DNA from 4 places in the Comamonas sp. 23 genome. Region 1 is predicted to be linked to each of the others. Evidence: predicted binding sites of a transcription regulator. Region 1 holds the regulator's gene; each other region holds the start of a gene.
The links. The regulator sigma-54, encoded in region 1, starts transcription at its own class of promoters, with help from an activator protein. The targets are predictions, from matches to a motif close to TGGCANGNAANCTGCTTT.
Positions count from the first base shown of each region.

Region 1 (7,384 bases):
CTTGGCCGTGGCCGTGTACGTCACCAATGTGCCGGTGCCGTTTGTCAACAAAGGTGGCGTGCGCGGCGAGGCCAAGGACAAGGCCGAGGCGCAGCGCAACCAGAACTGGGACCCGAACTCGCCGCTCTATGGCAAGAACCCCGCGCGTGCGCCCGCGGCTGTGGCACCGGCCGCTCAGGGCGTGGTGGTGCCTGAGCCGCCGCGCACGGTGGCTGACAACGCCCCCGCGCCAGTGGAAAACAAGCCTGCCAAGCCCGAAGTGGTGCTGCCCGATACCACCAAGCCCGCTGACAAGCCGGCAGACAAGACCCAGGTCGCAAAGCTCGACCCCAAGGCCGGCCAGGGCGCCGATCCGCTGGGCGATCTGGCCAAGTCGCGCAGTGCCGATGGCACCGACGGCTTCCAGTACTTCGTGCAGGCCGGTGCTTTCCGCAGCCAGTCCGATGGCGATGCACAGCGCGCCAAGCTGGCGATGATGGGCTGGGAAGCGCGCGTGAGCGAGCGCGAAGTCAATGGCCGCACCGTATACCGGGTGCGCGTGGGCCCCTTCAACAAGCGCGATGATGCCGATGGCCTCAAAGGCAAGCTCGATGGCGCCGGCGTGGATGCGCAAATCGTCCGCGTGCAGCGTTGAACTTTTGGCGGTGCAGGGCACTCCTAACCGCAACTTGTCACTGGAGTTAACAAAACATGAAACGTCGTGAGTTTTCCACTTTGGCGGCTTCCGCTACTGCCGCCTCGGCGCTGAGCCTGCCTTTTGCCACCGGCGCCAACGCACAGGCCAAGTTCAAGGAAGGCAAGGACTACCTGAAGCTGGCCAAGCCCGTCACCCCCGATGCGCCCGCTGGCAAGGTCGAGGTGATCGAGTTCTTCTGGTACAGCTGCCCCCACTGCAATGCCTTCGAGCCGCAGTTTGAAGCCTGGGCCAAGACTGCCCCCAAGAACCTGCAGATCCGCCGCGTGCCCGTGGCCTTCAACAACACCTTTGTGCCCCAGCAAAAGATCTACTTTGCGCTGGAGTCGATGGGCCTGATCCCTGACGTACATGTCAAGGTTTTCCGTGCGATCCACGTCGAGCGCCAGCGCCTGAACAAGGACGACGAGATCTTCGCCTGGATGGACAAGAACGGCGTGGACCTGGCCAAGTTCAAGGAAGCCTACAACTCCTTCAGCGTCGCAGGCCAGGTGCGCAAGGCCACCCAGCTGCAAGAGTCGTACGGCGTCGAAGGCGTTCCATCGCTGGGCGTGGCGGGCAAGTACTACACCGACGGAACCCGTGCCGGCTCGATGAGCAACGTGCTGCAAGTGGTAGAGTTCCTGGCTGCACAAGGCTGAGCGGATTCCCCAACGCTTGAGACAGAGCCCGCGCACGCGGGCTTTTTTGTGCCAGAAACGGCCTAACGCTCCAGCATGGCTACAATGGGGCAGAGCAAGATTCATGCCTTATGAGACACCGTATTTTTAACTCTTTGTTGGTGGCAGTGGCCCTGGCCGTGCCGCTGCTGTCGCACGCCGAGCGTGCAGACCGCACCAAGCCCATGAACATCGAGGCGGACGATGGCCGCCACGATGAACTCAAGCAGACCAGTGTCTTCACGGGCAATGTGGTGGTGACCAAGGGCACCATCATCATCCGTGGCGCGCAGCTGACCGTGAGCCAGGACCGCGACGGCTTCCAGCACGGCGTGGTGACTGCTGCGCCGGGCAAGCTCGCATTCTTCCGCCAAAAGCGTGACTCGGCCCCAGGCGCGCCTGACGAGTTCGTCGAAGGCGAAGGCGAGGTCATCACCTATAACGGCCGCGATGACACCGTGCACTTTGAGCGCCGCGGCGAGTTGCGCCGTTACCGCGAGACCACGTTGACCGACCAGGTCAGTGGCCCGCTGATCGTCTACAACAATCTGAGCGATACCTTCACGGTCTCCGGCCAAAAGGGCGCCCAGGCGGCGGCCGATCCCAAGCCCGGTGCGCCCAAGAAGGACCGCGTCCGTGTGATCCTGACGCCCAAGGCCGATGGCAAGGCAGACGACAAGGCCAGCGCCCCGGCCAAGCCCGCTGCCGATGACAAGACGCCATTGCGCCCCAGCACCCAACTGAACGACGGAGCCAAGTGACCGTGGCAGAAAACTCGTCGACCATTTCCGTCAACGCCCGGGTCGCCAACAGCGACCACCGCAGCCAGCTGGAGGTCTTGCACCTGGAGAAATCCTATGGCAGCCGCAAGGTGGTCAAGGACGTGTCGCTGTCGGTGCGCAAGGGCGAAGTGGTGGGGTTGCTAGGCCCCAATGGCGCGGGCAAGACCACCTCGTTCTACATGATCGTGGGCCTGGTACGCAGCGATGGCGGGGATATCCGCATCGATGGGCAGTCGGTGGCCAATATGCCGATCCACCAGCGCTCGCAGCTGGGCCTGTCCTACCTGCCGCAGGAAGCCTCGATCTTTCGCAAGCTCAGCGTGCAGGACAATGTGCGCGCCGTGCTGGAGCTGCAAAAAGATGAGCATGGCAAGCCGCTCTCGCGCGCCGAGGTCGAGCGCCAGCTCACCGCGCTGCTGCAGGAGCTGCGGGTCGAGCACCTGCGCGAATCACCGTCAGTCGCGCTGTCCGGCGGCGAGCGCCGCCGGGTCGAGATCGCCCGTGCGCTGGCCACCCAGCCCCGTTTCATCCTGCTCGACGAGCCTTTCGCCGGCATCGACCCCATCGCCGTGATCGAGATCCAGCGCATTGTCGCCTTTCTCAAGGAGCGCGGCATTGGCGTGCTGATCACCGACCACAATGTGCGCGAAACCCTGGGTATCTGTGACCATGCCTGCATCATCAGCGATGGCAAGGTGCTGGCCGCCGGGACGCCGCAAGAGATTGTGGAGAACGCAGAGGTCCGGAGGGTGTATCTGGGTGAACATTTCCGTATGTGACACCGCACGCCTTGGCGGGCGTGCCAGCCAAGATGCCGTCCCGCGCTGCGGGGCCGGCAGGGCTGATCCGTTGCCAGCTGCCCCAGCCCGTGTGGAGGCGCAGCCATGATGCCGTCGCTGTCGCTGCGCGTATCGCAGAACCTGACCCTGACCCCCCAGCTGCAGCAGTCGATTCGCCTGCTGCAGCTGTCCACGCAGGAGCTGACACAGGAAGTCGAGCAGATGCTCGACGAAAACCCGTTTCTGGAGCGCGAGGGCGATGAGGCCCCCGAGGCTGAAGCCGGTAAAGAAGCCGCTGAATCTGCCGAAGCTGCAGACGCTGCAGACGCAGCCGACAAGGTTGCCGATACTGCTGCCAGCACCGACACCAACAACAGTAGCGATTTCGAGCCCGAAACCTCCGACCAGCCGCTGGATTTTGGCGCGGGCAAGGAAACCGGCGTCGATGCCGAGGCCGCTGCCGGCGATTCGGCATCGGACTGGGAAGAGTGGGGCGGCGATCTGCCCGCCCGCTCCAGCGCTGGCGATGACGACGACGAGACGCCGATGTCCGACCGGCGCAGCGAGCACCTGAGCCTGCAGGATGTGCTGCACCGCCAGGCCTTGTCGCTGCGCCTGTGCCAGGAAGACCGGGCCGCGCTCTACTTTCTGATTGAATCACTGAACGACGACGGCTACCTCGAAGAAACGCTGGCCGAGCTCGCGCAAAGCTTTGGCGATGCCTCGGACCCCGAGCGCTACGAGGCCCTGCTGCACCACCTGACCGTGGCGCTGCGCTTGCTGCAAAGCCTGGAGCCGATTGGCGTGGGCGCGCGCAACCTGTCCGAATGCATGCAGCTGCAGATCAAGGCCCAGCAGCGCCTGTTGGATGAAGAGGGCTCGGACACGCCCGAGGCCGATGCGCTGGCGCTGGAGACCGCTTTGCTGGTCTGCCAGGAATCGCTGGAGCTGCTGGCGCGCCGTGATGTGCGCAAGCTGGTGCAACTGACCGGATGCAGTGATGCCGCGGTGCGCAGCGCGCTGGCGCTGATCGCCAAGCTCGAGCCCCGCCCCGGCCGGCCCTATGCCGATGTGGACCGCAACACCATCATCCCCGATGTCATCGTGCGACCCAGCAATGAGCGCGGCCTGCCGGTGCCCGGTTTCAGCGTGCAGCTCAATGCCGAGGTGATGCCGCGCCTGCGCGTGCAGGATGTCTACGCCAATGCCTTGCGCAGCCACAAGGGCAGCGAGGGCCATGGCGCGCTGCAGCAGCGGCTGCAGGAGGCGCGCTGGTTCATCAAGAACATCCAGCAGCGCTTTGACACCATCTTGCGCGTCTCGCAGGCCATCGTCGAGCGCCAGCGCAATTTCTTTGTCCATGGCGAGCTGGCGATGCGCCCCATGGTGCTGCGCGAGATTGCCGATGAGCTGGGCCTGCACGAGTCCACCATCAGCCGCGTGACCACGGCCAAGTACATGGCCACGCCGCAGGGCACGTTCGAGCTCAAGTACTTCTTTGGCTCGGGCCTGGGCACCGAGACCGGCGGCAGTGCGTCGAGCACGGCGGTCAAGGCGCTGATCAAGCAGCTGCTGGACGAGGAAAGCGCGAAAAAGCCGCTGTCGGATGCAAAAATCGCCGATCTGCTGCAGGCCCAGGGCATTGAATGCGCGCGCCGCACGGTGGCCAAGTACCGCGAGGCGATGCGCATCCCGCCGGCCAGCCTGCGCAAGGCGCTGTAAGCGCAAGCAGCCAGGGCCCATAAAAAAACCGCAGTTGCGTTAGGCACTGCGGTTTTGCTTTGAGACGGAGCCGCTTTACTTTGGCCACAGCCACCAGATGAACAAGGCCAGCACGGCCAGCATCAGGCCAAACTTGGTGAGCTTGTAGGCCGTCTTGTTCCAGGCCTTGAAGCGGCGGCGGTACTGGCCCATGTAGAACGAGATCTTGAAGATGCGGCTGATGAAGCCGCGCGGATCGCCTTCGTTGTTGGGCGAGCTGGCGGCAGCGACCACATGCGTGCCCAGCCAGCGGTTGAGCCACTGCGCAAAGCCATTGGTCATCGGGCGCTCGACATCGCAGAACAGCACGATGCGGTTGCCTTCGGAGCGGTTCTCGGCCCAGTGCATGAAGGTCTCGTCAAAGATCACGCCTTCGCCCTCGCGCCAGCTGTAGGGCGTGCCATCGACCTCGATCATGCAGCGGTCATCATTGGGCGCCAGCACAGCGAGGTGGTAGCGCAGCGAGCCCGCATAGGGGTCGCGGTGCAGGTTGAGCTTGGCGCCGGGCGGCAGCTCGGCAAACATGGCCGCCTTGATGCCGGGGATGGACTGCACCAGCGCCGTGGTCTTGGGGCACAGCTCCATCGCAGACGGGTGGGCCTGGCCGTACCACTTCAAGTAGAAGCGCTTCCAGCCGGTCTTGAAGAACGAGTTGAAGCCCGCGTCGTCGTTGTTGGCTGCGGCCTTGATCTGCATGGCCTGGTGCAGACCGATGGCCTCTTCGCGGATCTCGCGCCAGTGGGCCTGCAGCGGGGCCAGGTCGGGGAAGGTGCTGGTGGGCAGGTAGGGCGTGCGCGGTACCTTGCTGAACATCAGCATGAACACATTGAATGGCGCCGTGAACGTGGAGTGGTCAAACAGCTGGCGCAGCAGCTTGTGCCGCACCTTGCCACGCAGGTGCATGTAGAGGCCGCAGCCAAAGAAAAGCAGCACCAGGGCCAGAACGATGATTTTTGCCATAGACAGCGATTTTAGCGACTGTGCTGTGGCGGCTGTCTGCGCAAGCGCAAACTGGCGCGCTGCAAGGGCTGCGGGGCGGTGGGATGGCCTGCTGGCAGCAGGCCTATTGCGGTTTGGTCAATGGCAAGCCAGGTGCGCTTACCTGGGCTGGGCGGCAAAGGCGGTCTTGAGGCGCTGCAGCATCTCGCGGTTGAGCTGGCGCTGCTGGCCGCTCCAGTGCGTCATCGCCTTGTTCAGCTCGGCCTGCAGTGCGTTGGCGGTCTGCCAGTCGCCCTGGCCAGCAGCCCAGATCGCGTACTCGGCCATCACATCGAAGCTGCCCGAGTGCTGGCGCGCAAAATCAAAGCTCTTGCGCGCCATCGCCTGGTCGCCCAGCTGGGCGTAGGCCTTGGCCACCAGCAGGCCCACGGCCTCGGCGCGAAAGTGCACATCCGCCTGGGCAATCACGCGCAGCTGCTGCAGCGCCTGCTGCGGATGGCCGGCCTGGTAGGCCGCTTGCGCAGCGCCCCAGCGGATATCGAGGTCGTTGGCAAACGGACCCTTCATGCTGGCCTCGAAGTGGCCAAAGGCCTGCTCGGCCTGGCCATTGGCCAGCAGGGCCTGGGCCAGGCGGATCTGGTTCTGCGCGGTGGGGCTGTAGTCGTAGGCGGCCTGGGCTTCGCGCACCTCGCGGGTCGGGTCCAGCGCCTTGACGGCGTTGCTCGCCAGGCTGCGGGCATGGCGCTGCAGGCGCGAATTGGGCAGGTAGATGGCAAAGAAATACACCACGCTGCCCAGGAAAGGGAAGGCCAGCAGCACAAACAGCCAGTAGTTGTTCTGGCCGCTGCGCACGGCGTGGACCGCAAAAAACAGCGCAATGATGACGTGTACGCCAGCTCCGAGGTAGGGCATCCGCATTCTCTCTGAGTGATGGAGGGGAAGGGCGGCTGCACCGAGGGCTGCGGCCCGCTCTGGGGCCAGACTATAGCAGCCAGCCACCCGTTACCGCTGCGCTATAGGAGCCGGGCTGGCGAATGCCACTGGCACAGTCCACATTCCCGTGCGCTTGGCAGACAATGGGGCAAGCGCGTATGCTTGCCCCCCTGCTTATGAACCAACTGCATTTGTTTTTGCCCTGCGCCGCCGGCGTCGAGGGCCTTTTGGCGGACGAAGTCCATGCCATCACCGGCGCCAGCGGCCAGGACCTCCTGGTGGCGCGCGGCGGCGTCATGCTGCGCGGCATGTGGCGCGATGCGCTGCTGCTGAACCTGCACAGCCGCCTGGCCCAGCGCGTGCTGGTCGAGCTCTCGCACAGCATGTACCGCAACGAGAACGACCTCTACCGTGCCGCCAGCGAGGTGGCCTGGGAGATCTGGTTTTCGCCCAAGGAGACCTTCAAGATCGAGGTCACCTCCCAGCATAGCCCGTTGACCAGCCTGAACTTTGCGGCGCTGCGCGTCAAGGATGCGATTGCCGACCGCTTCCGCGAGCGCCGCCACGGCGTGCGCCCCAGCGTGGAGACGCACCACCCCGATGTGCGCGTGCACCTGCACCTGACCACTGATGGCGCCACCATCTATATCGACACCTCGGGCGAGGCGCTGTTCAAGCGTGGCTGGCGCGAGGACAAGGGCGATGCGCCGCTCAAGGAAACGCTGGCCGCGGCGATGATTGCCGCGAGCGGCTGGGACCCGCACGGCGACGACCCGCAGCCGCTCTACGACCCCTGCTGCGGCAGCGGCACGGTGCTGATTGAAGCGGCCCAGATCG
Region 1 covers NZ_CP187127.1:813,052-820,435, forward strand. Annotated here, with positions in the region: gene ACPEE1_RS03600 (SPOR domain-containing protein) at 1-634, shown strand, start outside; gene ACPEE1_RS03605 (thiol:disulfide interchange protein DsbA/DsbL) at 691-1,335, shown strand; gene lptA (lipopolysaccharide transport periplasmic protein LptA) at 1,446-2,114, shown strand; gene lptB (LPS export ABC transporter ATP-binding protein) at 2,138-2,914, shown strand; gene rpoN (RNA polymerase factor sigma-54) at 3,020-4,636, shown strand; gene ACPEE1_RS03625 (aspartyl/asparaginyl beta-hydroxylase domain-containing protein) at 4,712-5,626, opposite strand; gene ACPEE1_RS03630 (hypothetical protein) at 5,774-6,526, opposite strand; gene ACPEE1_RS03635 (THUMP domain-containing class I SAM-dependent RNA methyltransferase) at 6,724-7,384, shown strand, end outside.

Region 2 (7,384 bases), 2.3 Mb from region 1:
TAATCGAGGCCCAGCGTATCCCACAGCGCTTTTTGTGATTCATGGGGCTGGGCCGACAGCGCCAGCAGCACCAGCGCTTCGCGCTTGCGGATTTCCACCTGCGCGGCCACATCGGGTGCCCGCCCGCCCAGCACACGCAGCGTCGAGCGGTACAGGTCTTCGAGCAGCTTGCCTTTCCAGGCATTCCAGACCTTGGGGCTGGTGCCGCGGATATCGGCGACGGTGAGCAGGTAGAGGGCAGTGAGCCGGCGCTCATTGCCCATGCGCTGGGCAAAGGCGGTGATCACCTCGGGGTCGGACGTATCCTGCTTTTGCGCGACCTGGCTCATCGTCAGGTGCTCGCGCACCAGAAACTCGACCAGCTGCCGGTCTTCCTTGGCAATCTGGTGGTCGCGGCAAAAACGCTTGACTTCCAGCGCGCCGATCTCCGAATGGTCGCCACCCCGGCCCTTGCCGATGTCGTGGAACAGGGCGGCCAGGTACAGAATCCAGGGCTTGTCCCAGCCAGCGGCCAGCTGGGAGCAGAACGGGTACTCATGCGCATGCTCGGCCATGAAAAAGCGCCGCACATTGCGCAGCACCATCAGGATGTGCTGGTCCACCGTGTAGACATGGAACAGGTCGTGCTGCATCTGGCCCACGATGCGGCGGAACGGCCAGAGGTAGCGGCCCAGCACCGAGGTCTGGTTGAGCAGCCGCATCGCATGGGTGATGCCATGGGGCTGCTGCAGAATCTGCATGAAGGTGGCGCGGTTGACCGGGTCACGACGGAACTGGGCATCCATCAGCTGGCGCGCATGGTAGAGCGCGCGGAAGGTACGGGCCGACAGGTCCTTCAAGCCCGGCTCGGTCTCGTAGAGCAAGAAGGTGCGCAAGATCGCATGCGGGTTGCGCTGGTAGACCTCGTCGTCGGCCACCTCAATGAGGCCGGCCTTGTCGTAGAACTCGTCATCGATGCGGCGCAAGGTGTGGTTGCCCGGGTGCAGGCGCTCGTCCATGTTCAGCATCAGGATCTGCGTGAGCTGGGCCACCGCCTTGGCAGCCCAGTAGTAGCGCTTCATCAGCTCCTCGCTGGCGCGCTTGGGAAAGCGCTGGCCAGCTGGCGTGATGGTCTTGAAGCCAAAGGACTCGGCCACCGGCGTTTGCAGGTCGAACACCAGCCGGTCCTCACGGCGCCGGGCCACAATGTGCAGCCGCGCGCGGATGAGGCAGATCAGGTCCTCGTTGCGCTGCAGGTTGCGCACCTCGTAGACGGTGGCCAGCCCCTTGTCGGCCAGCTCCTTCCAGCGGCTGCCCAGACCGGTAGCACGGCCCAGCCACAGGATCAGTTGCAGATCGCGCAGGCCGCCGGGCGACTCCTTGCAATTGGGCTCGAGCGCATAGACGGTGTTTTCGTACTTGTTGTGGCGCTGCTGCATCTCCAGCACCTTGGCCACGACAAAGGCATCGGGCTTGATGGACTGGGCCAGCGCCGCCTGGAACAGGTGGTAGAGGCGGGGCGAGCCGATGATGCGGCGCGACTCCAGCAGCGCCGTCTGCACCGTCACATCGGCCTGGGCTTCGCTGATGCACTGGCTGATGGTGCGCACGCTCGAGCCAATTTCCAGCCCGGCGTCCCAGCACGAGCCGATGAACTGCTCGATCGCGGTGCGCAATTCAATGTCCTGCTCCGGATCGGTGCCTTCGGGCAGCAGCAGCAGCACATCGATATCGGAATAGGGAAACAGCTTGCCCCGGCCAAAGCCGCCCACCCCCACCAGGTTCAGGCGGCCGGGCAGGCCGGCCAGGTGCCAGAGGTCGCGCAGCAGCCCATCGGCCAGCTGCGAGAGCTTGCGCAGCTGGGTCTGTATGCCCCGGGTGCTGCTGCCCCCGGCCATGATGTCATCAAACAGGGCGCTGCGTTGCGCCTGGTACTGCTCGCGCAGCTGCGGAATGCGAGGATCGTTCATGGTGCCTAACTATGCTGTCGTTGGCAGTGTGCCATAGCAATCAACAGCAGCTGCGAGTAAGCACTTTCCATGCCACTACGCACCAAATGGGGGCATGGCGGAGGCGGGACTGCCAGAAACGACCAAGGCGGCATGCTGGTTGCAATGCCGCCTTGGTGTGGGCTGGTGCCGGGCAGACCCGGCACGCGCGCAGCGATTTATTCGTGCCGGATCAGCACCCGATCAGCACTTGGTGCTGGTCACAAAGCTGGGCGGCGTGGGCGAGCCCTCCGACCAGGTCAGCACTTCATAGCCGGTGTCGGTCACCAGCACTTCGACTTCCCACTGGGCCGAGAGGCTGTGGTCCTTGGTGATGACGGTCCAGCCGTCATTGCCCAGGTCCTTGATGTCCTTCTTGCCCAGGTTGAGCATGGGCTCGATCGTGAAGATCATGCCGGTCTTGAGCTCGACGCCGGTGCCCGGGCGGCCGTAATGCAGCACCTGGGGCTCGTCGTGGAACACCTTGCCGATGCCGTGGCCGCAATACTCGCGCACGACCGACAGGCCCTGGCCTTCGGCAAACTTCTGGATCGCATGGCCGATATCGCCCAGGTGGGCGCCATTCTTGACCTGCACGATGCCATGCCACATGGCTTCAAAGGTCAGCTGGCACAGGCGCTTGCCCGCAATCGTGCCTTCGCCGATCACGAACATGCGGCTGTTGTCACCAAAATAGCCTTCGGGCGTGATGATGGTCACGTCCACATTGACGATGTCGCCCTTCTTGAGCGGTTTGTCATTGGGGATGCCGTGGCAGACCACATGGTTGACCGACGTGCAGACATAGGCCGGGTAGGGCGTCATGCCTGGCGGCTGGTAGCCCAGGCAGGCCGATTTGGTGCCTTGCTTTTCCATCGCCTCGGCGCACAGCAGATCGATTTGCTTGGTGGTGATACCCGGTTGGATGTGGGGGGTGATGTAGTCCAAGACCTCCGAGGCCAGGCGGCCTGCGATGCGCATCTGCGCAATATCGTCTTCGGTATTGATTTTGATCGTCATAGCCCACGATTATCCCACTGCTGCCATTGGCCTGTTTTCCATGCGGCTACGTGTCCTGGCGCGGCACAGTAGAATCCCGGGTTATCCCGCCCTTGTCATGGTGCTGCCACGGTCCGCCCGTAGCAGTGGGCAAGGCGCATGCGTGCTTTCTTCCCATCCTCCTAGTCCACATAGGCTGCCACGTGACACTGCACCTGACTCAGCTACCAGGCGGTAACGCCCTCAGCTCCTTCCGCGCCCAACAACTGCAGACCGCATTGACGGCGATCCATCCAAAGATAACGGGCATTGCTGCCCGTTTTGTGCATCTGGTGGCCACCGAGCAGCCCCTGGCGGGTGCCCAGGCCGAGCGCGTAGCGGCCCTGCTGACCTATGGCGACCCCTATGAAGGCGGCAGCGACGGCCTGGCCTTCATCGTCACCCCGCGCATGGGCACCATCTCGCCCTGGGCTTCCAAGGCCACCGACATTGCCCGCAACTGCGGCCTGGCGCTGTTCCGCATCGAGCGCCTGACCGAGTACCGGATCGAGCTCAAGGCCGGCCTGCTGGGTGGCAAGCCCGAGCTGAGCGCCGAGCAGACCGCGCAGATCGCCGCACTGCTGCACGACCGCATGACCGAGTCGGTCTTCGCCACCCGCGCCGAAGCCGAGCAGCTGTTCTCCGCACTGCAAGCCCAGCCGATGGAGTTTGTCGATGTGCTGGGCGGCGGCCGCAGCGCGCTGGAAAAAGCCAACAAGCAATGGGGCCTGGCGCTGGCCGACGACGAGATCGAGTACCTGGAAAACGCCTTCAAGGGCCTGGCGCGCAACCCCAGCGATGTCGAGCTGATGATGTTTGCCCAGGCGAACTCCGAGCACTGCCGCCACAAGATCTTCAACGCCAAGTTCACCATCGATGGCGTGGCGCAGGACAAGAGCCTGTTTGGCATGATCCGCCACACCGAGGCGGTATCGCCCCAACACACCGTCGTTGCCTATTCGGACAATGCCTCCATCATGGAAGGCCACCAGGTCGAGCGCTTTGTCGCGCCGTTCAACACCCAGGCCGATGCCGTGACTGCGCCCAGCTACCAAAAGCACAGCGCCACCAGCCATGTGCTGATGAAGGTCGAGACCCACAACCACCCCACAGCCATCTCGCCTTTCCCCGGCGCCTCCACCGGCGCGGGCGGTGAGATCCGTGACGAAGGCGCGACCGGCCGGGGCTCCAAGCCCAAGGCGGGCCTTACTGGTTTCACCGTCTCCAAGCTCTGGGGCAGCGAGGTCGGCAAGCCCGAGCACATCGCCAGCCCGCTGCAGATCATGATCGAAGGCCCGCTGGGCGGCGCCGCGTTCAACAACGAATTCGGCCGCCCCAACCTGACCGGCTACTTCCGCGAGTACGAGCAGCAAGTCGGTGACATCACCCGTGGCTACCACAAGCCCATCATGATCGCCGGTGGCCTGGGCGTGATCGATGCCGAGCAGACCCAGAAGATCCTCTTCCCGGCTGGCACCTTGCTGATCCAGCTGGGCGGCCCGGGCATGCGCATCGGCATGGGCGGGGGTGCTGCCAGCTCCATGGCCAGCGGCACCAACGCGGCCGAGCTGGACTTTGACTCGGTGCAGCGCGGCAACCCCGAGATCGAGCGCCGTGCGCAAGAGGTCATCAACCACTGCTGGCAGCAGGGCGCGGCCAACCCCATCCTGGCGATCCACGACGTGGGCGCCGGTGGCCTGTCCAACGCTTTTCCCGAGCTGACCAATGACGCCGGCCGTGGCGCCCGCTTTGACCTGCGCAAGGTCAACCTCGAAGAATCGGGCCTGGCTCCGAAGGAAATCTGGTCCAACGAAAGCCAGGAGCGCTATGTGATGGCGATTGCGCCCGAGTCGCTGGCGCAGTTCACGGCGTTTTGCGAGCGCGAGCGCTGCCCGTTTGCCGTCATCGGCACGGCCACCGAAGAGCGCCAGCTGGTGCTCGAAGACCCGGCTGCGACCGCGGACGACCAGAAATTCCCGGTCGATATGCCGATGGACGTGCTGCTGGGCAAGCCGCCCAAGATGCACAAGGATGTGCAGACTGTGGCACGCAGCCTGCCGGCCATCGACCTGACCGGCGTGCCGCTGGAAAAGGCCGTGATCGACGTGCTGGCCCACCCCACGGTAGCCTCCAAGCGCTTCCTGGTCACCATTGGTGACCGCGCCGTCGGCGGCCTGACCCACCGCGACCAGATGGTCGGCCCTTGGCAGGTGCCGGTGGCCGACGTGGCCGTGACCCTGGCCGATTTCCAGGGCTTCAAGGGCGAAGCGATGGCGATGGGCGAGCGCACGCCGCTGGCAGCGATCAATGCTCCCGCCTCGGGCCGCATGGCGGTGGCCGAGGCCATCACCAATATGCTGGCAGCGCCCATTGCGCTGTCCAAGGTCAAGATGTCGGCCAACTGGATGGCCGCCTGCGGCGAGCCCGGGGAAGACGCCGACCTGTACGCCACCGTCAAGGCCGTGGGCATGGAGCTGTGCCCGCAGCTGAACATCTCCATCCCCGTGGGCAAGGACAGCCTGTCGATGCGCACGCAGTGGAGCGAGGGCGGCCAGACCAAGAAGGTCACCTCGCCCGTCAGCCTGATCATCACCGGCTTTGCCTCCATCGATGATGTGCGCAGCACCTTGACGCCCCAGCTGGACGCCAACGAGCCCGACACCACCTTGGTGCTGGTTGATCTGTCGCGCGGCAAGATGCGCATGGGTGGCTCGATCCTGGGCCAGGTGCTGGGCCAAAGCGGCAATGAAACGCCGGACCTGGACGAGGCCAAGGACCTGATTGCACTCGTTGACGCCGTCAACGCGCTGCGCGCCCAGGGCAAGATCCTGGCCTACCACGACAAGGGCGACGGCGGCCTGCTGGCCACCGTGGCCGAAATGGCCTTTGCCGGCCATGTCGGCGTGGCACTGAATGTGGACATGCTGATCACCGAAGGCGATGGCATCTCCGACAGCCGCATGGACAGCGGCGAAGGCAAGAACTGGGGCGCCCAGGTATCGGGCCGCCGCGAAGACCTGACTTTGCGCGCGCTGTTCAACGAAGAGCTGGGCGTGGTGCTGCAGGTCAAGACCAGCGACAGCGCCGAGGTGCTGCAGACGCTGCGCGAGCACGGCCTGTCCACCTGCAGCCACATCGTGGGCAAGACGCGTCCGGCCTCGTCCAGCATGGACATGGGCAAGGGCGAGCTGCAGGTCTGGCGCGATGCCAAGAAGGTGTTTGGCGCCAGCCTGAGCGATCTGCACCAGGTCTGGGATGCCGTGAGCTGGAAGATTGCCCAGCAGCGCGACAACCCCGCTTGTGCCGACAGCGAGCACGCTTCGGTAGGTGTGCCGTCTGACCCGGGCATGCATGTGCACCTGACCTTCGACCCGCAAGAGGTGGTGGCAGCCCCCTATGTGAACGTGGCAGCCAAGCCCCGCGTGGCGGTGCTGCGCGAGCAGGGCGTCAACTCCCACGTGGAGATGGCCTACGCCTTTGGCGAAGCCGGCTTTGAAGCGGTGGACGTGCACATGACCGACCTGCAGACGGGCCGTGCCCAGCTGCGTGACTTTGCCGGTATCGTCGCCTGCGGCGGCTTCAGCTATGGTGACACCCTGGGCGCCGGCATTGGCTGGGCCCGCTCCATCACCTTCAACGAGCCGCTGTCCGAGCAGTTCCAGGCCTTCTTCAGCCGCAAGGACACGTTCGGCCTGGGCGTCTGCAATGGCTGCCAGATGTTTGCCGAACTGGCCGATATCATCCCCGGTGCGCAAGACTGGCCACGCTTTACGCAAAACCAGAGCAACCGCTTCGAGGCGCGCCTGTCGATGGTCGAAGTGCTGGACTCGCCCAGCCTGTTCCTGCAAGGCATGGCTGGCTCGCGCCTGCCGATCGCCGTGGCCCATGGCGAAGGCTATGCCAACTTCCGCTTCCGTGGCAACGCCGATGCGGTGATCGCCGCGATGCGCTATGTGGACAACCACGGCCAGGCGACCGAGCAGTACCCGTTCAACCCGAACGGCTCGGCCGGCGGCCTGACCGCTGTGACCACCGCCGATGGCCGCTTTACCGCGATGATGCCGCACCCCGAGCGCGTGTTCCGCAACGTGCAGATGAGCTGGACCGACGGCGACCGTTCGGCCCACAGCCCCTGGATGCGCGTCTGGCGCAATGCCCGCCACTGGCTGGGCTGATCTGCGCAACGCCCATGACGAAGGCCCTGCACTGCAGGGCCTTTTTTCATGCGCCGCGGTTCAGTGGCTCAGAGCTTCATCACCACCGGGCCGCCCTTGGCAATGGCGCGCTGGTAGGCTTCGCGGGCCTGCATGCGCTGGCGGTAGGCATGCAGATGCGGCCAGTCGGCGGCATTGGCGCAGCGCGCCAGCGCGGCCTCGACG
Region 2 covers NZ_CP187127.1:3,525,517-3,532,900, reverse strand. Annotated here, with positions in the region: gene ACPEE1_RS16015 ([protein-PII] uridylyltransferase) at 1-1,949, opposite strand, end outside; gene map (type I methionyl aminopeptidase) at 2,172-2,987, opposite strand; gene purL (phosphoribosylformylglycinamidine synthase) at 3,170-7,180, shown strand; gene ACPEE1_RS16000 (glutathione S-transferase family protein) at 7,249-7,384, opposite strand, start outside.
Region 2: the regulator sigma-54 is predicted to act here: its motif matches at 2,007-2,024, upstream of ACPEE1_RS16015 ([protein-PII] uridylyltransferase).

Region 3 (7,384 bases), 1.7 Mb from region 1:
CGGCGAGCCGCCGCCAGCCTTGCGCACGGCACTGGACCAGGCCACCGTGCTGCGGGTGCCCCAGGCGCTGGTGGTCCAGTGGCTGCAGCCGGCGGCCGGCCAGCAGTTGGGCGAACATTTGTACGTGGTGGACCCGCTGGGCCACTGGATGATGCGTTTTCCCGCCCAGCTCAGCCGCTCCGATGCGGCCAAGGCGCGCAAGGATCTGGAGCGGCTGCTGCGTGCGTCGTCGAGTTGGGACAAGGAAGGGCGGTAGTGGATAGCTAGCATGACATCGCAGGATTTATATGATTTCGCGCCGCTGGCGCGTGTGTTGCTGACCGGGGCCATCATTGCGCTGGGCCCCATCGTCTGGATTTGGTGGCGCCACCGCGGTGCCACGCCGCTCAAGCGCCTGCAGGTGCTCGCGGTGCTGACCCTGTTCCTGTCCTTTGACCTGGTGATGTTTGGCGCGTTCACGCGCCTGACCGATTCGGGCCTGGGCTGCCCGGATTGGCCCGGTTGCTACGGCAATGCCAGCCCGATTGGCGCGCATGCCGAGATCTCTGCCGCGCAGGCGGCGATGCCGACCGGCCCGGTGACCCATGGCAAGGCCTGGGTGGAGATGATCCACCGCTACCTGGCCACTGCGGTGGGCGGCCTCATCATTGTGCTGACAGCCAGTGCCTGGCTGCAGCGCAAACGCGGCGGGCCGCAGCCGATCAGCCCCTGGTGGCCGACGGTCACCCTGGTCTGGGTGCTGATCCAGGGGGCCTTTGGCGCGCTCACGGTGACGATGAAGCTGTTCCCGGCGATTGTCACCTTGCACCTGCTGGGCGGCACCGTGCTCTTGATGCTATTAACCGTGCAGGCAACGCGCCACACGCAATTTGCCGATAATCTAGGGTTAGTCCCAGTGCCGCGCCTGTTGCGCGGCCTGGTGGCGGTCACGGCGCTGCTGGTGTTTGCGCAGGTGACCCTGGGTGGCTGGGTCAGTACCAACTATGCGGTGCTGGCCTGCACCAGCTTTCCCATGTGCAATGGCGCCTGGTGGCCGGCGATGAACTTTGACGGGTTCCAGATCTGGCGCCCGCTGGGCTTTCTGGCCGACGGTGCGCATATCAGCTATGAAGCGCTGGTGGCCATCCACTACATGCACCGGCTGTTTGCCTACCTGGTGATTGCCGCCTTGCTGTGGCTGGGCTGGGCCCTGAGCACGGTGCCGCTGCTACGGCAGCAGCGCCGCTGGCTGGTGGGCCTGACGCTGCTGCAATTTGCCACGGGACTGTCGAATGTGGTGCTGGACTGGCCGATGCTGGCGGCCGTTTTGCACACCGGGGGCGCTGCCGCCATCATGGTGGTGCTGACCTGGATCTGGTGTACTGCGGGCCCTGAACCTGCCCGCAGTGCTGCGAGTTGATGACGCTGTATGGAACAAAGACTGAGTGCCCCGATGACCGAACTTGCCGCAACGCCAATGCCGAACCGCTTTGCGCAGTTCTATGCATTGACCAAACCCAAGGTGGTGCAGCTGATTGTGTTTTGCGCACTGATCGGCATGGTGCTGGCCGTGCCCGGTGTGCCCACCGGCGCCGAGCTGCTGCGCATGGCCGTCGCGTGTGTGGGCATCTGGCTGGTGGCGGGGGCCGCTGCCGCCTTCAATTGCCTGGTCGAGCAGAGCATCGATGCGCGCATGAAGCGCACCGCCTGGCGCCCCACAGCGCGCGGTGAGCTGTCCAACCTGCAGACCCTGATGTTTTCTGCCGGGCTGTGCATCGCCGGCTCGGCCATTCTGATCGTCTGGATCAACGCCATCACGATGTGGCTGACCTTTGCGACCTTTGTCGGTTATGCCGTCATCTACACGGTGATCCTCAAGCCGCTGACACCGCAGAACATCGTGATCGGTGGCGCATCGGGCGCGATGCCCCCCGTGCTGGGCTGGGCCGCGATGACCGGCGATGTCTCGCCCCAGGCGCTGCTGCTGTTTTTGATCATCTTCCTGTGGACGCCGCCGCACTTCTGGGCACTGGCGCTGTACCGGGTCGAGGACTACCGCAAGTCCGGCCTGCCGATGCTGCCGGTCACGCATGGGAACTATTACACCCGCGTGCAGGTCTTGCTCTACACCGTGGTCTTGTTTGCCGCCGGCCTGCTGCCCTTCATCATCCAGATGAGCTCCTGGATCTACCTGGTGGCCGCAGTCGTGCTGGGTGCCGGGTTCTTTGGCTATGCCTTTGCGCTGTGGCGCAATTACTCCGACGCGCTGGCGCGCAAGACTTTCCGTTTTTCGCTGGTCTACCTCAGCCTGCTGTTTGTGGCGCTGCTGGTGGACCACTATGTGAGCTGGTAAATCTGCAATGAACAAGCGCAATGCCCTTCGCTGGCTGGCGGGCTCGGCCATGCTGGCCTCGGCCGCCGGTGTCCTCACCGCCTGCAAATCCAAGGCCGATTTCAACGCCATCGACCTGACGGGCAGCAAGGAGTATGGACAGGATTTCTCCATGCCCGACCAGCATGGCCAGCGCCGCAGCATGGCCGACTTCAAGGGCAAGGTCGTACTGGTGTTCTTTGGCTTTACCCAGTGCCCCGATGTCTGCCCGACCACTTTGGGCGACCTGGCCGCCGTCAAGCAAAAGCTCGGCGCCAAGGGCGACAAGCTGCAGGTGATCTTCGCCTCGGTCGATCCATCGCGCGACACACCCGAAATCTTGCAGGCCTACCTCGCCAACTTTGACCCCAGCTTTCTGGCGCTGCGCGGCAGCGACGAGGAAACGGCCAAGATGGCCAAGGACTTCAAGGTCTACTACAAGCGGGTCGAGGGCCAGACCCCGGGCAGCTACACGATGGACCATACCGCTGGCGACTATATCTTTGACCCGCAAGGGCGTCTGCGCTTGTACAGCCGCTATGGCACCCCCGTTGAAACGCTGGCCAAAGATATCGAGCAGCTGATCGACGGCGCTTAAGCGCTTACACGCTTAACAGCGCTGGGCAAGCGCTGCACTCACATCGACCAGATACGCGGCCGCTGCGCCGGCAGGCCCCAGAGGCTGCTGCGCCAGTGGCCCCAGACCGTCTTCCACAGCTGCATCGCCGGCTCCACCACGGGCGCCAGGCCACGCAGCACCAGCATATGCTCGTTCGGCGCGGTCACCCCGGCCATCAACCCCGCTGGGCCTGCGTCCAGCAGCTGCTGGGTGCTCTCCAGCAGCGCTTCGCGTTGCGCGCGGTTGATGGGCGAGCCGCTGGCGTAGATCAAACTCCCCAGGCAGCGCTGGCCCGCCAGGCCCAGCTGTGCGTTGAGCAGCAGCCCATCATCGGCCCGGATACGGCCGCGTTCCAGAAAATGCCCCGGCCATGCGATGTGCTGCGAAAACACGCCCTGGGTAAAGGGCTGACCCGCCAGCGGCAGGCCCAGCGCGGTGATGTCCCAGGTCAGCAGCTCTGCATCCGGTGCCAGTTCCATCTGCAGCTCATTGGCCGCATCGCAGGCGTTGTAGGCAATGGCTTCCAGCGGCAACCATTCCAGCCGGGCGCCGGCCTGCAGTTTGAGGCGGGTGCGCTGCAAGGCCGGCTGGCCATTGCTCTTGTAAAAGCGCGTTGCGCCCGGCGTGGTGACGAGCGCATGGGCGCCTGCCGCCACCTCGACCGAGATATCCAGCATATCGCCACCCACCAGGCCGCCGGGCGGGTGCACCAGCACGTTGTGGCAAATGCCCGGGCCTTCGGGGTAGAGGCTTTTGAGAATGCGCAGCGGGCCATCGTGGCTGAACTGCACCGACGTCTTGCCGGCTTGCTGGCCGTAGCGCAGGTCTAGTTGGGCATGCCAGCTCATGGCTGCGGCGGGCGGTGGGTGCCTGGCGGGCAGCAGGGCGCAAGGGCCGGGATCGGGAGCGGGAGCAGGGGGACGAAAGACATGCGTGGGCTTTTGCAAGCCACGTGCCAGGAACTGCACTGCTCTGGGGTGTGGTCTGTGCCGAATTGGTGCATGCGCGGCTGCTGTGCATGCATGTGGTGCAAGGCGGGCGGGTGGCGGCACGGAAAGCGTGCATGCCCAGCCGTTGTAGCCCCTTGGCATGTGCCTTGCTTTGCACTAGGTATGGAACTGACACCTCGCGAAAAAGACAAGCTGCTGATCTTTACCGCCGCCTTGCTGGCCGAGCGGCGCCTGGCCCGGGGGCTCAAGCTGAACTACCCCGAGGCGGTGGCGCTGATCAGCGCCTTTGTGATGGAGGGCGCGCGCGATGGCAAGACCGTTGCCCAACTGATGAGCGCCGGCCGCACGGTGCTCACGCGCGCCGACGTGATGGAGGGCATTCCCGAGATGATTGCCGATATCCAGATCGAGGCGACCTTTCCCGATGGCACCAAGCTCGTCACCGTGCATGAGCCCATTGTCTGAACCTCCCATTTTTCTCGCGCACTCGACCACTATGAACTTCAAGAAATTCTCTGCCGCGCTGGCCACCGCCGCTGCGGCTTTGCCGCTGTCAGCCATGGCCCATGTGGGCGCCGATGGTGGCGGCCACCATGGCTTTTTGAGCAGCTTTGGCCATGCCTTTGCCCATCCGTTTACTGGCGCCGACCATATGGCCGCGATGCTGGCCGTGGGCGCCTGGAGTGCGCTGACGGTGACGCCCGCCTGGCGCGCACCGGCCGCCTTTGTGGCCCTGCTGGTGGCGGGGGCGCTGGCAGGTTTTGCCGGTCTGTGGGTGCCCGGCGTGGAGCCGATGATTGCCGCATCGGTGCTGGTGTTGGGCCTGCTGGTGGCGGTGCAAAAGCAGATGCCCTGGGTGCTGGCCGCTGCGCTGGCCGGGGTGTTTGCGTTTTTCCATGGCGCGGCCCACGGCTTTGAGCTGGCAGCAGATTCGGCGTTGGCATCGGCGGGCGCGCTGGCGGGCATGGCGCTGGGCTCGGCCTTGTTGCATGTGGGCGGCATGGTGCTGGGCAAGGCCCTCATGCAGCGCCACCGCTGGCTGGCCAAGCTGGCGGGCGGGGCCACCGCGGTCTTGGGCGCGGCCATGCTGACGCGCCTGGCCTGACGAGGAGCGGCACCATGATCCCAGGTGAACTGCTGCTGGACGAGGGCGAACACACGCTGAACCCCGGGCGCCGTACCACCACGCTGGTGGTACACAACGCGAGCGACCGGCCCATCCAGGTAGGGTCGCACTACCACTTTGCTGAGACCAATGCCGGCCTGAGCTTCGACCGCCAGGCGGCGCACGGCATGCGACTGCATATTGCCAGCGGCATGGCGGTGCGCTTTGAGCCCGGCCAGCAGCGCACGGTGGAGCTGGTGGATGTTGGCGGCGAGCGGCAGATCTACGGTTTTCGCGGCCTGGTGCAAGGGGCGCTGGAATGAAGCCCGGCATGCTGTGCCAGCGTTCTAAGACAGGATGGTTCTGATGGCAACAATGGACAGACGCGCATACGCAGAGACCTATGGGCCCACGGTGGGTGACCGCCTGCGCCTGGCCGATACCGAACTGGTCGTGCAGGTGGAGCAGGACTTCACCCTGCGTGCGGGCGGCTACGGCGAAGAGGTGAAGTTTGGCGGTGGCAAGACCATCCGTGATGGCATGGCGCAAAGCCAGCGCAGCAGTGCGCAGGGCGCGATGGACACGGTGCTGACCAATGCGCTGATCATCGACCACTGGGGCATCGTCAAGGCGGACATTGGCCTGAAGGCCGGCCGCATTGCCGCGATTGGCAAGGCCGGCAACCCGGACACGCAGCCGGGTGTGGACATCATCATTGGCCCGGGCACCGAGATCATCAGCTGCGAAGGCATGGTCGTGACCGCTGGCGGCATCGACACGCACATCCACTTCATCGCGCCCCAGCAGATCGAAGAGGCGCTGACCAGCGGCGTGACGACGATGATTGGTGGCGGCACCGGCCCGGCCACCGGCACCTTTGCGACCACCTGCACGCCCGGCGCCTGGAACATGGAGCGCATGCTGCAGGCGGCCGATGCCTTCCCGATGAACCTGGGCTTTCTGGGCAAGGGCAATGCCAGCCTGCCGCTGGCCCTGCATGAGCAGATCGATGCCGGCGCGATTGGCCTCAAGCTGCACGAGGACTGGGGCAGCACGCCGGCGGCCATCGACAACTGCCTGGATGTGGCCGAGCTCACCGACACCCAGGTGGCGATCCATACCGATACGCTCAACGAAAGCGGCTTTGTCGAAGACACGGTGGCCGCGTTCAAGGGCCGCACCATCCACACCTTCCACACCGAAGGGGCGGGCGGCGGCCATGCGCCCGATATCTTGAAAGTGGTGGGCGAGGCCAATGTGCTGCCCAGCTCGACCAACCCGACGCGGCCCTACACGATCAACACCTTGGATGAGCATGTGGACATGCTGATGGTCTGCCACCACCTTGATGCCGGGATTGCCGAGGACCTGGCCTTTGCTGAAAGCCGCATCCGCAAGGAAACCATTGCGGCCGAGGATATCCTGCACGACATTGGCGCCATCAGCATGTTCAGCTCCGACAGCCAGGCCATGGGCCGGGTGGGTGAGGTGATCCTGCGCACCTGGCAGACGGCGCACAAGATGAAGCTCCAGCGCGGCGCCTTGCCCGGCGACAGCGAGCGGCATGACAACTTCCGCATCAAGCGCTACATCGCCAAGTACACGATCAACCCGGCCATTGCCCATGGCATCAGCCATGAGGTGGGCAGCCTCGAAGTGGGCAAGTGGGCCGATATCGTCATCTGGAAGCCGGCCTTCTTTGGCGTCAAACCCAGCTGCATTCTCAAGGGCGGCTTTATCGCGATGGCGGCCATGGGTGACCCCAATGCCTCGATCCCGACACCCCAGCCGGTGCACTACCGCCCGATGTTTGGCGCCTTTGGCGGGGCGATTGCCAGGACCTCGCTGACCTTTGTCTCGCAAGCGGGCTTGGCTGCCGGCATTGGCCAGCGCTTTGGCCTGGCCAAGACCTTGTCGGCTGTCAAAGGCATACGCGGCTTGCAAAAGCAGCACATGGTGCACAACGACCTGGCGCCGCACATGGAGGTCGATGCCCAGACCTATGCGGTGCGCGCCGATGGCCAGCTGCTGACCTGCGAGCCAGCGAGCAGCCTGCCGATGGCCCAGCGTTATTTTCTGTTTTGAACCGGTAAGGACCCATGGCAAGCCCATTGATTTTCAAGCTGGACCCCGTGACCGACGCGCGCGTGCTGGCCTTTTTGGAAGCGCACCTGAGCGATATGCGCCGTATCTCGCCGCCCGAGAGCGTGCATGCGCTCGACCCCGCGCAGCTGCGCGCGCCCGGGCTGCAGCTGTGGACCGGCTGGACCGCTGCGCAGGAGCCCAAGACCCTGGTCGCCACCTGCGCGCTCAAGACCCTGGATGCCGGCCACCTGGAGCTCAAATCGATGCGGGTGGAG
Region 3 covers NZ_CP187127.1:4,105,759-4,113,142, reverse strand. Annotated here, with positions in the region: gene ACPEE1_RS18640 (SCO family protein) at 1-256, shown strand, start outside; gene ACPEE1_RS18635 (COX15/CtaA family protein) at 269-1,399, shown strand; gene cyoE (heme o synthase) at 1,433-2,332, shown strand; gene ACPEE1_RS18625 (SCO family protein) at 2,340-2,948, shown strand; gene ACPEE1_RS18620 (urease accessory protein UreD) at 2,987-3,817, opposite strand; gene ACPEE1_RS18615 (urease subunit gamma) at 4,082-4,384, shown strand; gene ACPEE1_RS18610 (HupE/UreJ family protein) at 4,416-5,024, shown strand; gene ACPEE1_RS18605 (urease subunit beta) at 5,039-5,347, shown strand; gene ureC (urease subunit alpha) at 5,391-7,109, shown strand; gene ACPEE1_RS18595 (GNAT family N-acetyltransferase) at 7,124-7,384, shown strand, end outside.
Region 3: the regulator sigma-54 is predicted to act here: its motif matches at 4,055-4,072, upstream of ACPEE1_RS18615 (urease subunit gamma).

Region 4 (7,384 bases), 1.5 Mb from region 1:
GCGCCTGCATGAAAAACTGCATGCCCCGCTCGATCAGCGATTTCTTCAGCAGCTGCCCAGCCTGATCATCGAGCTGGCGCTCCATCAGCCACTCACCGGCATGCACCACCGCCACCTGCATGCCGCGCTTCATCAGGCCGTTGGCCGCTTCCAGCCCGAGCAGGCCGCCGCCAATGACCACTGCATGGCGCCAGTGCTGGGCCGCATCGATCATCGCCTGGGTATCGGCAATATCGCGGTAGGCCAGCACGCCCTGCAGCTCCTTGCCGGCAATGGGCAGCATGAAGGGGTTGGAGCCGGTCGCCAGAATCAGCCGGTCGTAGTCGGCCGTCACCGCCTCACCATCGGCATTGCGGGCATGCACCACGCGGCGGGCGCGGTCCACCGCATGCACCGTGCAGCCGGCATGCAGGCGCACGCCATGCGTCTCGTACCAGCGCCAGTCGTTGAGCACGATGTCATCCAGGGTCTGCTCGCCCGCAAGCACTGGCGACAGCAGGATGCGGTTGTAGTTGGGGTGGGGCTCTGCGCCAAATACCGTTATCTCGTACAGATCCGGCGCCAGCGCCAGCAGCTCTTCGAGCGCACGCACACCCGCCATACCGTTGCCAACCATGACCAACTTGATTTTTTTCATAGCGTTTCCCGTGGGCAGCACAAAAAAAAAGACGTCTAGGCGCCGCATGCCAGGCATGCGCGCATAGACGTCTTTGTCTTTGGACGGCAGCGCCACTGTGCACCGCCACCCGGTGGCCGCCATGGCCACGCCAAGGACTATGCAAGTTCCATACCAAGTTGACATGCGGGGAGCGCCCAGCAGCCGAACTCAGCGCTGCACATTTTTTGTGCGGCTCAGGCGCCGCCTCGCCTCATTTGCGTGCACAAAAAAGGCGCTCCATATAGAGCGCCTGTTGCTAGCTAAGTAGGCTTTATCAGGCCACCTTCTCCACATGGGCCTGGCGGGTGTAGAGAAAGTCGATCACCGCCTTGCGGCAGGCCTGGTACTGCGCATCCTCGGCCAAGGCGACCCGGTTGCGCGGGCGGGCCAAGGGCACCGGCAGCACCTCGCCAATCGTCGCAGCAGGACCATTGGTCATCATCACGATCTTGTCGGACAGCAGCACGGCTTCGTCCACATCATGGGTCACCATCACCACGGTGCTGCGCGTGCGCGCAACGATCTCCAGCAGCTCGTCCTGCAGCTTGGCGCGGGTCAAGGCATCGAGGGCGCCAAAGGGCTCGTCCATCAAGAGCACCTGCGGCTCCATCGACAGCGCCCGGGCAATGCCCACGCGCTGCTTCATGCCGCCCGATATCTCGCCGGGGCGCTTGTGCGCTGCATGGGTGAGGCCCACCAGTGCCAGCGCGGCATCGGTACGCGCAGCCAACTGGGCCTTGCGCTCACGCCCGCCAAACACCCGCTCCACCGCCAGGTGTACATTGGCCCAGCAGGTGAGCCAGGGCAGCAGCGAATGGTTCTGGAACACCACGGCACGTTGCGGCCCCGGCCCCTTGATCTCGCGGTTGGCGCAGAGCAAGGTGCCTTCGCTGGGGCTGGTGAGGCCGGCAATCAGGTTCAGCAAGGTCGATTTGCCGCAGCCCGAGTGGCCGATCAGGCTGACAAACTCGCCCTGGGCAATCTCCAGGTTGATGCCCTGCAGCGCCTGGAACAGGCCCTTGGCGGTCTTGAAGCTTTGCGCCACCTGCTGGATCTCGATGTACTTGCCCTGGGGCGTCGCGGGAATGTTGGGCGTATTGGGCGTCATGCCTTGACCTCCTCAAAAGTGAATGCCGAGGCCAGGCGGATCAGCGCCCATTCCAGCAGCAGGCCGACCAGGCCGATGACAAAGATCGCAATGATGATGTTCTTGACATTGAGGTTGTTCCACTCGTCCCAGACCCAGAAGCCAATGCCCACGCCACCGGTCAGCATCTCAGCAGCGACGATCACCAGCCAGGCGGTGCCGACTGCCAGGCGCACGCCCGTCAGCATATAGGGCAGCACGGCGGGGAAGAGGATGGTCGTGGCAATCTTCCATTCGCTCAGGTTCAGCACCCGCGCCACATTCATATAGTCCTGCGGCACGCGCTGCACGCCCACCGCCGTGTTGATCACCATCGGCCAGATCGAGCAGATAAAGATGGTCCAGATTGCCGCCGGGTTCGCGCCCTTGAACACCAGCAGGCCAATGGGCAGCCAGGCCAGCGGCGACACCGGGCGCAGCAGGCTGATCACCGGGTTGAACATGCGCGAGAGAAAGTCAAAGCGGCCAATGACAAAGCCCAGCGGAATGCCGACCAGTGCCGCCAGCCCAAAGCCGATGCTCACCCGCTGCAGCGAGGCCAGCACATTCCAGCCCACGCCCTGGTCATTGGGGCCGTTGCGGTAGAAGGGATCGCGGAAGATCTCCTGCGCCTGGGCCCAGGTCTCCTGCGGGCCCGGAATGCCGGGGTTGCCCTGGGCGACGATGGACCACAGCACCAGCAGCAGGCCAAAGCCCAGCACCGGCGGCAGCAGGCTTTGCACCAGCGCGCCAAAGCGCTGCTGCCAAAGGGCAGCCATATCGCGCTTGGCGGCGGCAGGCACGGCAGGCGTGGCAGCAGCAGGCTGGCTGCCCGCTACCACCGGCAAACTCCGCGCCATGTGCTCATGGATGGACAACACTTTGCGCTCGGCCGGGGCCGGCGTGGGCAGGGGCGAAACACTCTCTCGCAATGCAGCGGGCATGGGGCTCTCCTTGTCAGGCCTTGATGGCAAAGCTGTCGGCGTACTTGGCGGGGTCCGAGCCATCCCAGACCTTGCCGTCGATCAGCGGGCTGCTGCGCATGTCCGACTTGGGCACGGCGATCTTCAGCTGCGCAGCCGCTTCCTTGTACAGGGCGGTCTGGTTGATCTTCTTGGCCACAGCCAGGTAGTCGGGGTGGCTCTTGAGCAAACCCCAGCGCTTGTGCTGGGTGAGGAACCACATGCCATCGGACAGGTAGGGGTAGCTGGCCTCGCCCTCGGCAAAAAACTTCATGTGGTTGGGGTCGTCCCAGGTCTTGCCCAGGCCATTTTGGTAGCGGCCCAGAATGCGCTGGTTGATGGCATCGACGCTGGTGTTCACATAGGCCTTGCCGGCAATGGTCTCGGCCATCTTCTGCTTGTTCTGCAAGCTGGCATCGATCCAGCGGCCCGCCTCCAGAATCGCCATGGTCACCGCGCGCGCGGTGTTGGGGTGGCGGCTGACAAAGTCCTGCGTGCAGCCCAGCACCTTTTCCGGGTGGTCGCGCCAGATGTCCTGGGTGGTGATGGCCGTGATGCCGATGCCATCCATGATCGCGCGGTGACCCCAGGGCTCGCCCACGCAAAAGCCATCCATATTGCCCACGCGCATATTGGCCACCATCTGCGGCGGCGGCACGGTGATCACTTTCGCATCCTTGAGCGGGTGGATGCCCGCGCTCGCCAGCCAGTAGTACAGCCACATCGCATGGGTGCCGGTCGGAAAGGTCTGCGCAAAGGTGTATTCGCGCTTTTCCGCGCCCATCAGCTTGGCCAGTGACGCCGCATCGACGGCGCCCTTGTCGGCCAGCTTCTTGGACAGGGTGATCGCCTGGCCATTGCGGTTGAGCGTCATCAGCACCGCCATGTCCTTTTGCGGGCTGCCCACGCCCAGCTGCACGCCATAGACCAGGCCATAGAGCACATGGGCAAAGTCCAGGTCGCCATTGACCAGCTTGTCGCGCACGCCGGCCCAGCTCGCTTCCTTGGTCGGCGTGATCTTGACGCCGTACTTCTGGTCCAGGCCCAGCACCGAGGCCATCACCACGCTGGCGCAGTCGGTCAGCGGGATAAAGCCGATATTGACCTCTTTTTTCTCCGGCGCATCCGAGCCGGCGGCCCAGACGCCCTGGTGGCCCAGCGCGCTGTAGACAAAGGTGGCTGCCGCTGCCTGGGCGCCATGGCGCAAGAACTGACGGCGGCCGGCCAGCGGCGAAGAAGCGGGCGAAGCCTCTGCCGCCGGGGCGGTGTCAGGGGTGGGGCGTATCGTCATTCTTGTCAAACTCCATCGAAGGCGTTGCAGATTCCAAAAACAAAAAACGGCGTCCTTTCGCTGAGGGCTTGCACCATCAGGAAAGGGACGCCGTTGTCCCGAAATAACTCGCGATTACCGGAAACAGGCCGCCTTTGGCCTGGTTGGGAAGATCAATGCATATTCCATGCCAATTCAAAAATTGCAGTGCTTCCCTCTGAAGAGCCAACCTGGGCCGGCGCTGCACACCGGCCCGGATCCCTGCAATGGTGCATTGCAGCAGCCTGCGGGCCAACGGCTGCCATGCTTTGGTGCGCGGGCGGAAAGCTGCTAGCGCTCAGCTGCAGCAGGGCCTGCGGGCGCTGCAGGGGCTTGGGGCACCAAGGCCGCCATCGCCAGCACGGCCTCGGCCACCTCCAGCATGCGCTTGTTCTGGTTCATCGCCGTCTGGCGCAGCAGCTGGTAGGCATCGCTCTCGCTGAGCTGGTGCTGGGCCATCAGCAGACCCTTGGCGCGCTCCAGGGTCTTGCGCTCGTGCAGCGCAGTGCGCGCCTCCTGGATCTGGCTCTGCATGGTCTGCAGCCGCTGCGATTGCTGCTGCACCAGCGACAGGATATCGCGCCCCAGCGCCGGCGCGCCCACGGCATCGAGCGACCAGGTATCGGGCGGTGCCGAGGCCTCAAAAAAGGCCATGCCGGCTTCGCTGCCCTCAGCGCCCTCTGCGCCCTCTTGGGCAGGTTCAGCGCCCGGTGGCAACGCCTGCAAGGCCGCCAGCGCTTGTTCCTGCGCCTGCAGCTTGTGCAGGCACAGCACCTGCAGCTCCTGCGCGACCAAGGTCTCCACCCCATGCAAGGCATCGAGCCGGTGGCTGCAGGCGGCAAACCAGTCGGCGCTCCAGCTGCGGCTCAGGCTCGATCCGCTCGCGGTATGGGCCACGCGGCGCATGCGCTCCACCGCCGCCATGTCGGTGTCGCCCGCCATATGGGCCTGCCACAGCACCAGCACGCGCGGCGTGGCCAGGCTGGCAAACACCTCAAAACAGCGCTCCTGCGACTCGATCAAATGCAGCCACTGCGCCCGGGCACTGGGCTGCAGCTGGCCTGAGGCAAAGGCGCTGGTGCCGCAGGCGCGCTCCTGCCCGGCCAGCTCCTTGCCCTGCATCAGGTGAAACAGGGCCACCAGCATGCGCGATATCTCGGGCTCATTGGCGCTGTCGGCCGCCTCAAACACGACGGACAGACAGCCGGCAATCAGGCGCGCAAAGGCGTCGGTACAGGCGGAGGGCGTGAGCCGCCCGGCCTGCACCTGGGCGCGCAGCGCAGGCAGCGCCGCCACGCCTTGCAAGGTATAGGCAATCGCATTGCACAGCCGCGCGCCGCTGCCGCCGGAGGGGTGTGGGCCCAGGCGATCGAGCTCATCGCGCACGTGGGCGATCTGCGCATCCGCCAGCAGGCGCTGGGGCGCCAGCAGCTCGGCGCCCTGCGCGCCGCCGCTGGCCAGCACCATGTTCGACAGCCCGCGCTCCTTTTGCAGCGCATGCACCAGCGAGGACATCGCTACCACCAGCGAGCAGGCCTTACCCAGCTGCTCCAGCGCGGCCATCTCATGCTGGCGAGCAGCGACCAGAAAATGCAGGGAAGACTTCATAAACGCGCACCACCGATGTTGAGCGCTCTACCCAGCAGGTTTCATGCCATGCCAGCCGGGGGCCTGCCCCAGCGCCGCTCAGCGCAGCATGCTGGACATGGCCGAGAGGCAATTGGTCATGCGCACCGCCGATTCGATGTCCGGCGCGCTAAAACGTACCGTGCGGCCATCGACCCGCTCCAGCGTCGGCCACTGGCAGAACAGATCGGCCATGCCGGGCGAGGTGGCGACAATCTGCACCTGCACCGGGCTGGCGGTGTGCAGTGGCTGGCAGCGCCCGCGCCCGGCCAGGCCCTGCTCCACCCCGGCGCGGATGGCTTTTTGCGCCTGCTCAGGCGAGAGGCTGATGCCGCTGCCCTGGCCGGTGGCGCGCTTGGTCTGTACAAACACCGCCTGCGGGAAGATCGCCTGGTTCTCCTCGCGCAGCACATCATCGCCAGCCAGCATCACCACCGGCGCGCCATAGGCGCCTGCCAAGGCGCCGTAAAGGCTGGCCTCGCTGGCCTCCTGCCCATTGATATGGATGCTGGCAAACGCAAAGCTGTTGATCGTGTGGGCCAGAATGCCCCGGCCCTGCGCGCGTGAGTGGTAGCCGACCATGCAGACCGCTTCCACCCCCAGCTCCACGCCAGCGACCATGCTCAGGTAGCGCGGTTTGCCCTGGATGACCTGGGCGCGCGCATCGAGCAGATCGGGCGGCATATTGCGAAAGCCGCCATGCGAGTCATTGACATAGACCTCGAGCGCGCCAGCGGCAAAAGCGCCTTCGACGGCGGCATTGGCCTCCTGGGCCATCAGGCGGCGCGCGCGCTCATACTCGGGGTTGCCCGCTCGCACCTGCTCGGGGTGGTAGACACCGGCCACGCCTTCGATATCGACAGAAATCAGTACTTTCATCGCCTCAGTCCTTGCACAGTTCTTGCAGACCCCAACGCTGGTGGCCGTCACGCCCTTGCACGCTCTGCGCATGCCACAGCGCATTCAAAATCGATTGCTCCACCGCATCCGCCGCCGCGCGGAACAGCGGGTCGAGCTGCGCCTCATGCAGCATCGCCAGCGCCGGCATCGGCGCGGCCGCATCGGCCGGCACGGTGTAGGCGGTCGAGAACGCCAGCGCAATATCGCCGCTGCCGTGGCCGTAGCAGGATCCCGTATTGGCCAGGCCGGCAGCGGCACGCCGCGCCACGCGGCTGAGCTGGCGGCTGTCCAGCGGCGCATCGGTGGCCAGCAGCATGATGATGCTGCCTTTGTCGACGCCATCGCCCGCTGCGCTGCCAGCTGGTATGCCCGCCGCCAGCTTGGCCTGCAGACGCCGCTCCAGCGCCGCGCCCACCGCCTGGCCGCCCCAGCGCAGATCGGCCAGCTTGCCCATATTGGCCAGCACCAGCGCGCCCACGGTATAGCGCTGCTCGCCCAGTGTGACCAGGCGCGATGCGCTGCCGATGCCGCCCTTGAGCTGAAAGCTCGACATGCCCCGGCCCGCGCCCACCGCGCCCTGCACTACTTCGGGTGAGGCTCTGTCCAGCGCCGCCTGGTAGTGTTCCGGCCCCACTGCCATGCGCTGGATATCGCTCAGGTAACCGTCATTGCATTCCAGCACCAGCGCATTCACCGTCGGCAGGCTGCGGCCGCATTCGGGGTTGGCGGCAATGCACTGCGCAATCTGCGCCTGCACCACGGCCGAGACGCCAAAGGTGTTGGTCAGCGCAATCGGCGTTTCA
Region 4 covers NZ_CP187127.1:4,335,790-4,343,173, forward strand. Annotated here, with positions in the region: gene nirB (nitrite reductase large subunit NirB) at 1-637, opposite strand, end outside; gene ACPEE1_RS19560 (ABC transporter ATP-binding protein) at 933-1,766, opposite strand; gene ntrB (nitrate ABC transporter permease) at 1,763-2,644, opposite strand; gene ACPEE1_RS19570 (CmpA/NrtA family ABC transporter substrate-binding protein) at 2,742-4,037, opposite strand; gene ACPEE1_RS19575 (nitrate regulatory protein) at 4,347-5,663, opposite strand; gene ACPEE1_RS19580 (M55 family metallopeptidase) at 5,742-6,560, opposite strand; gene ACPEE1_RS19585 (P1 family peptidase) at 6,565-7,384, opposite strand, start outside.
Region 4: the regulator sigma-54 is predicted to act here: its motif matches at 4,192-4,209, upstream of ACPEE1_RS19570 (CmpA/NrtA family ABC transporter substrate-binding protein).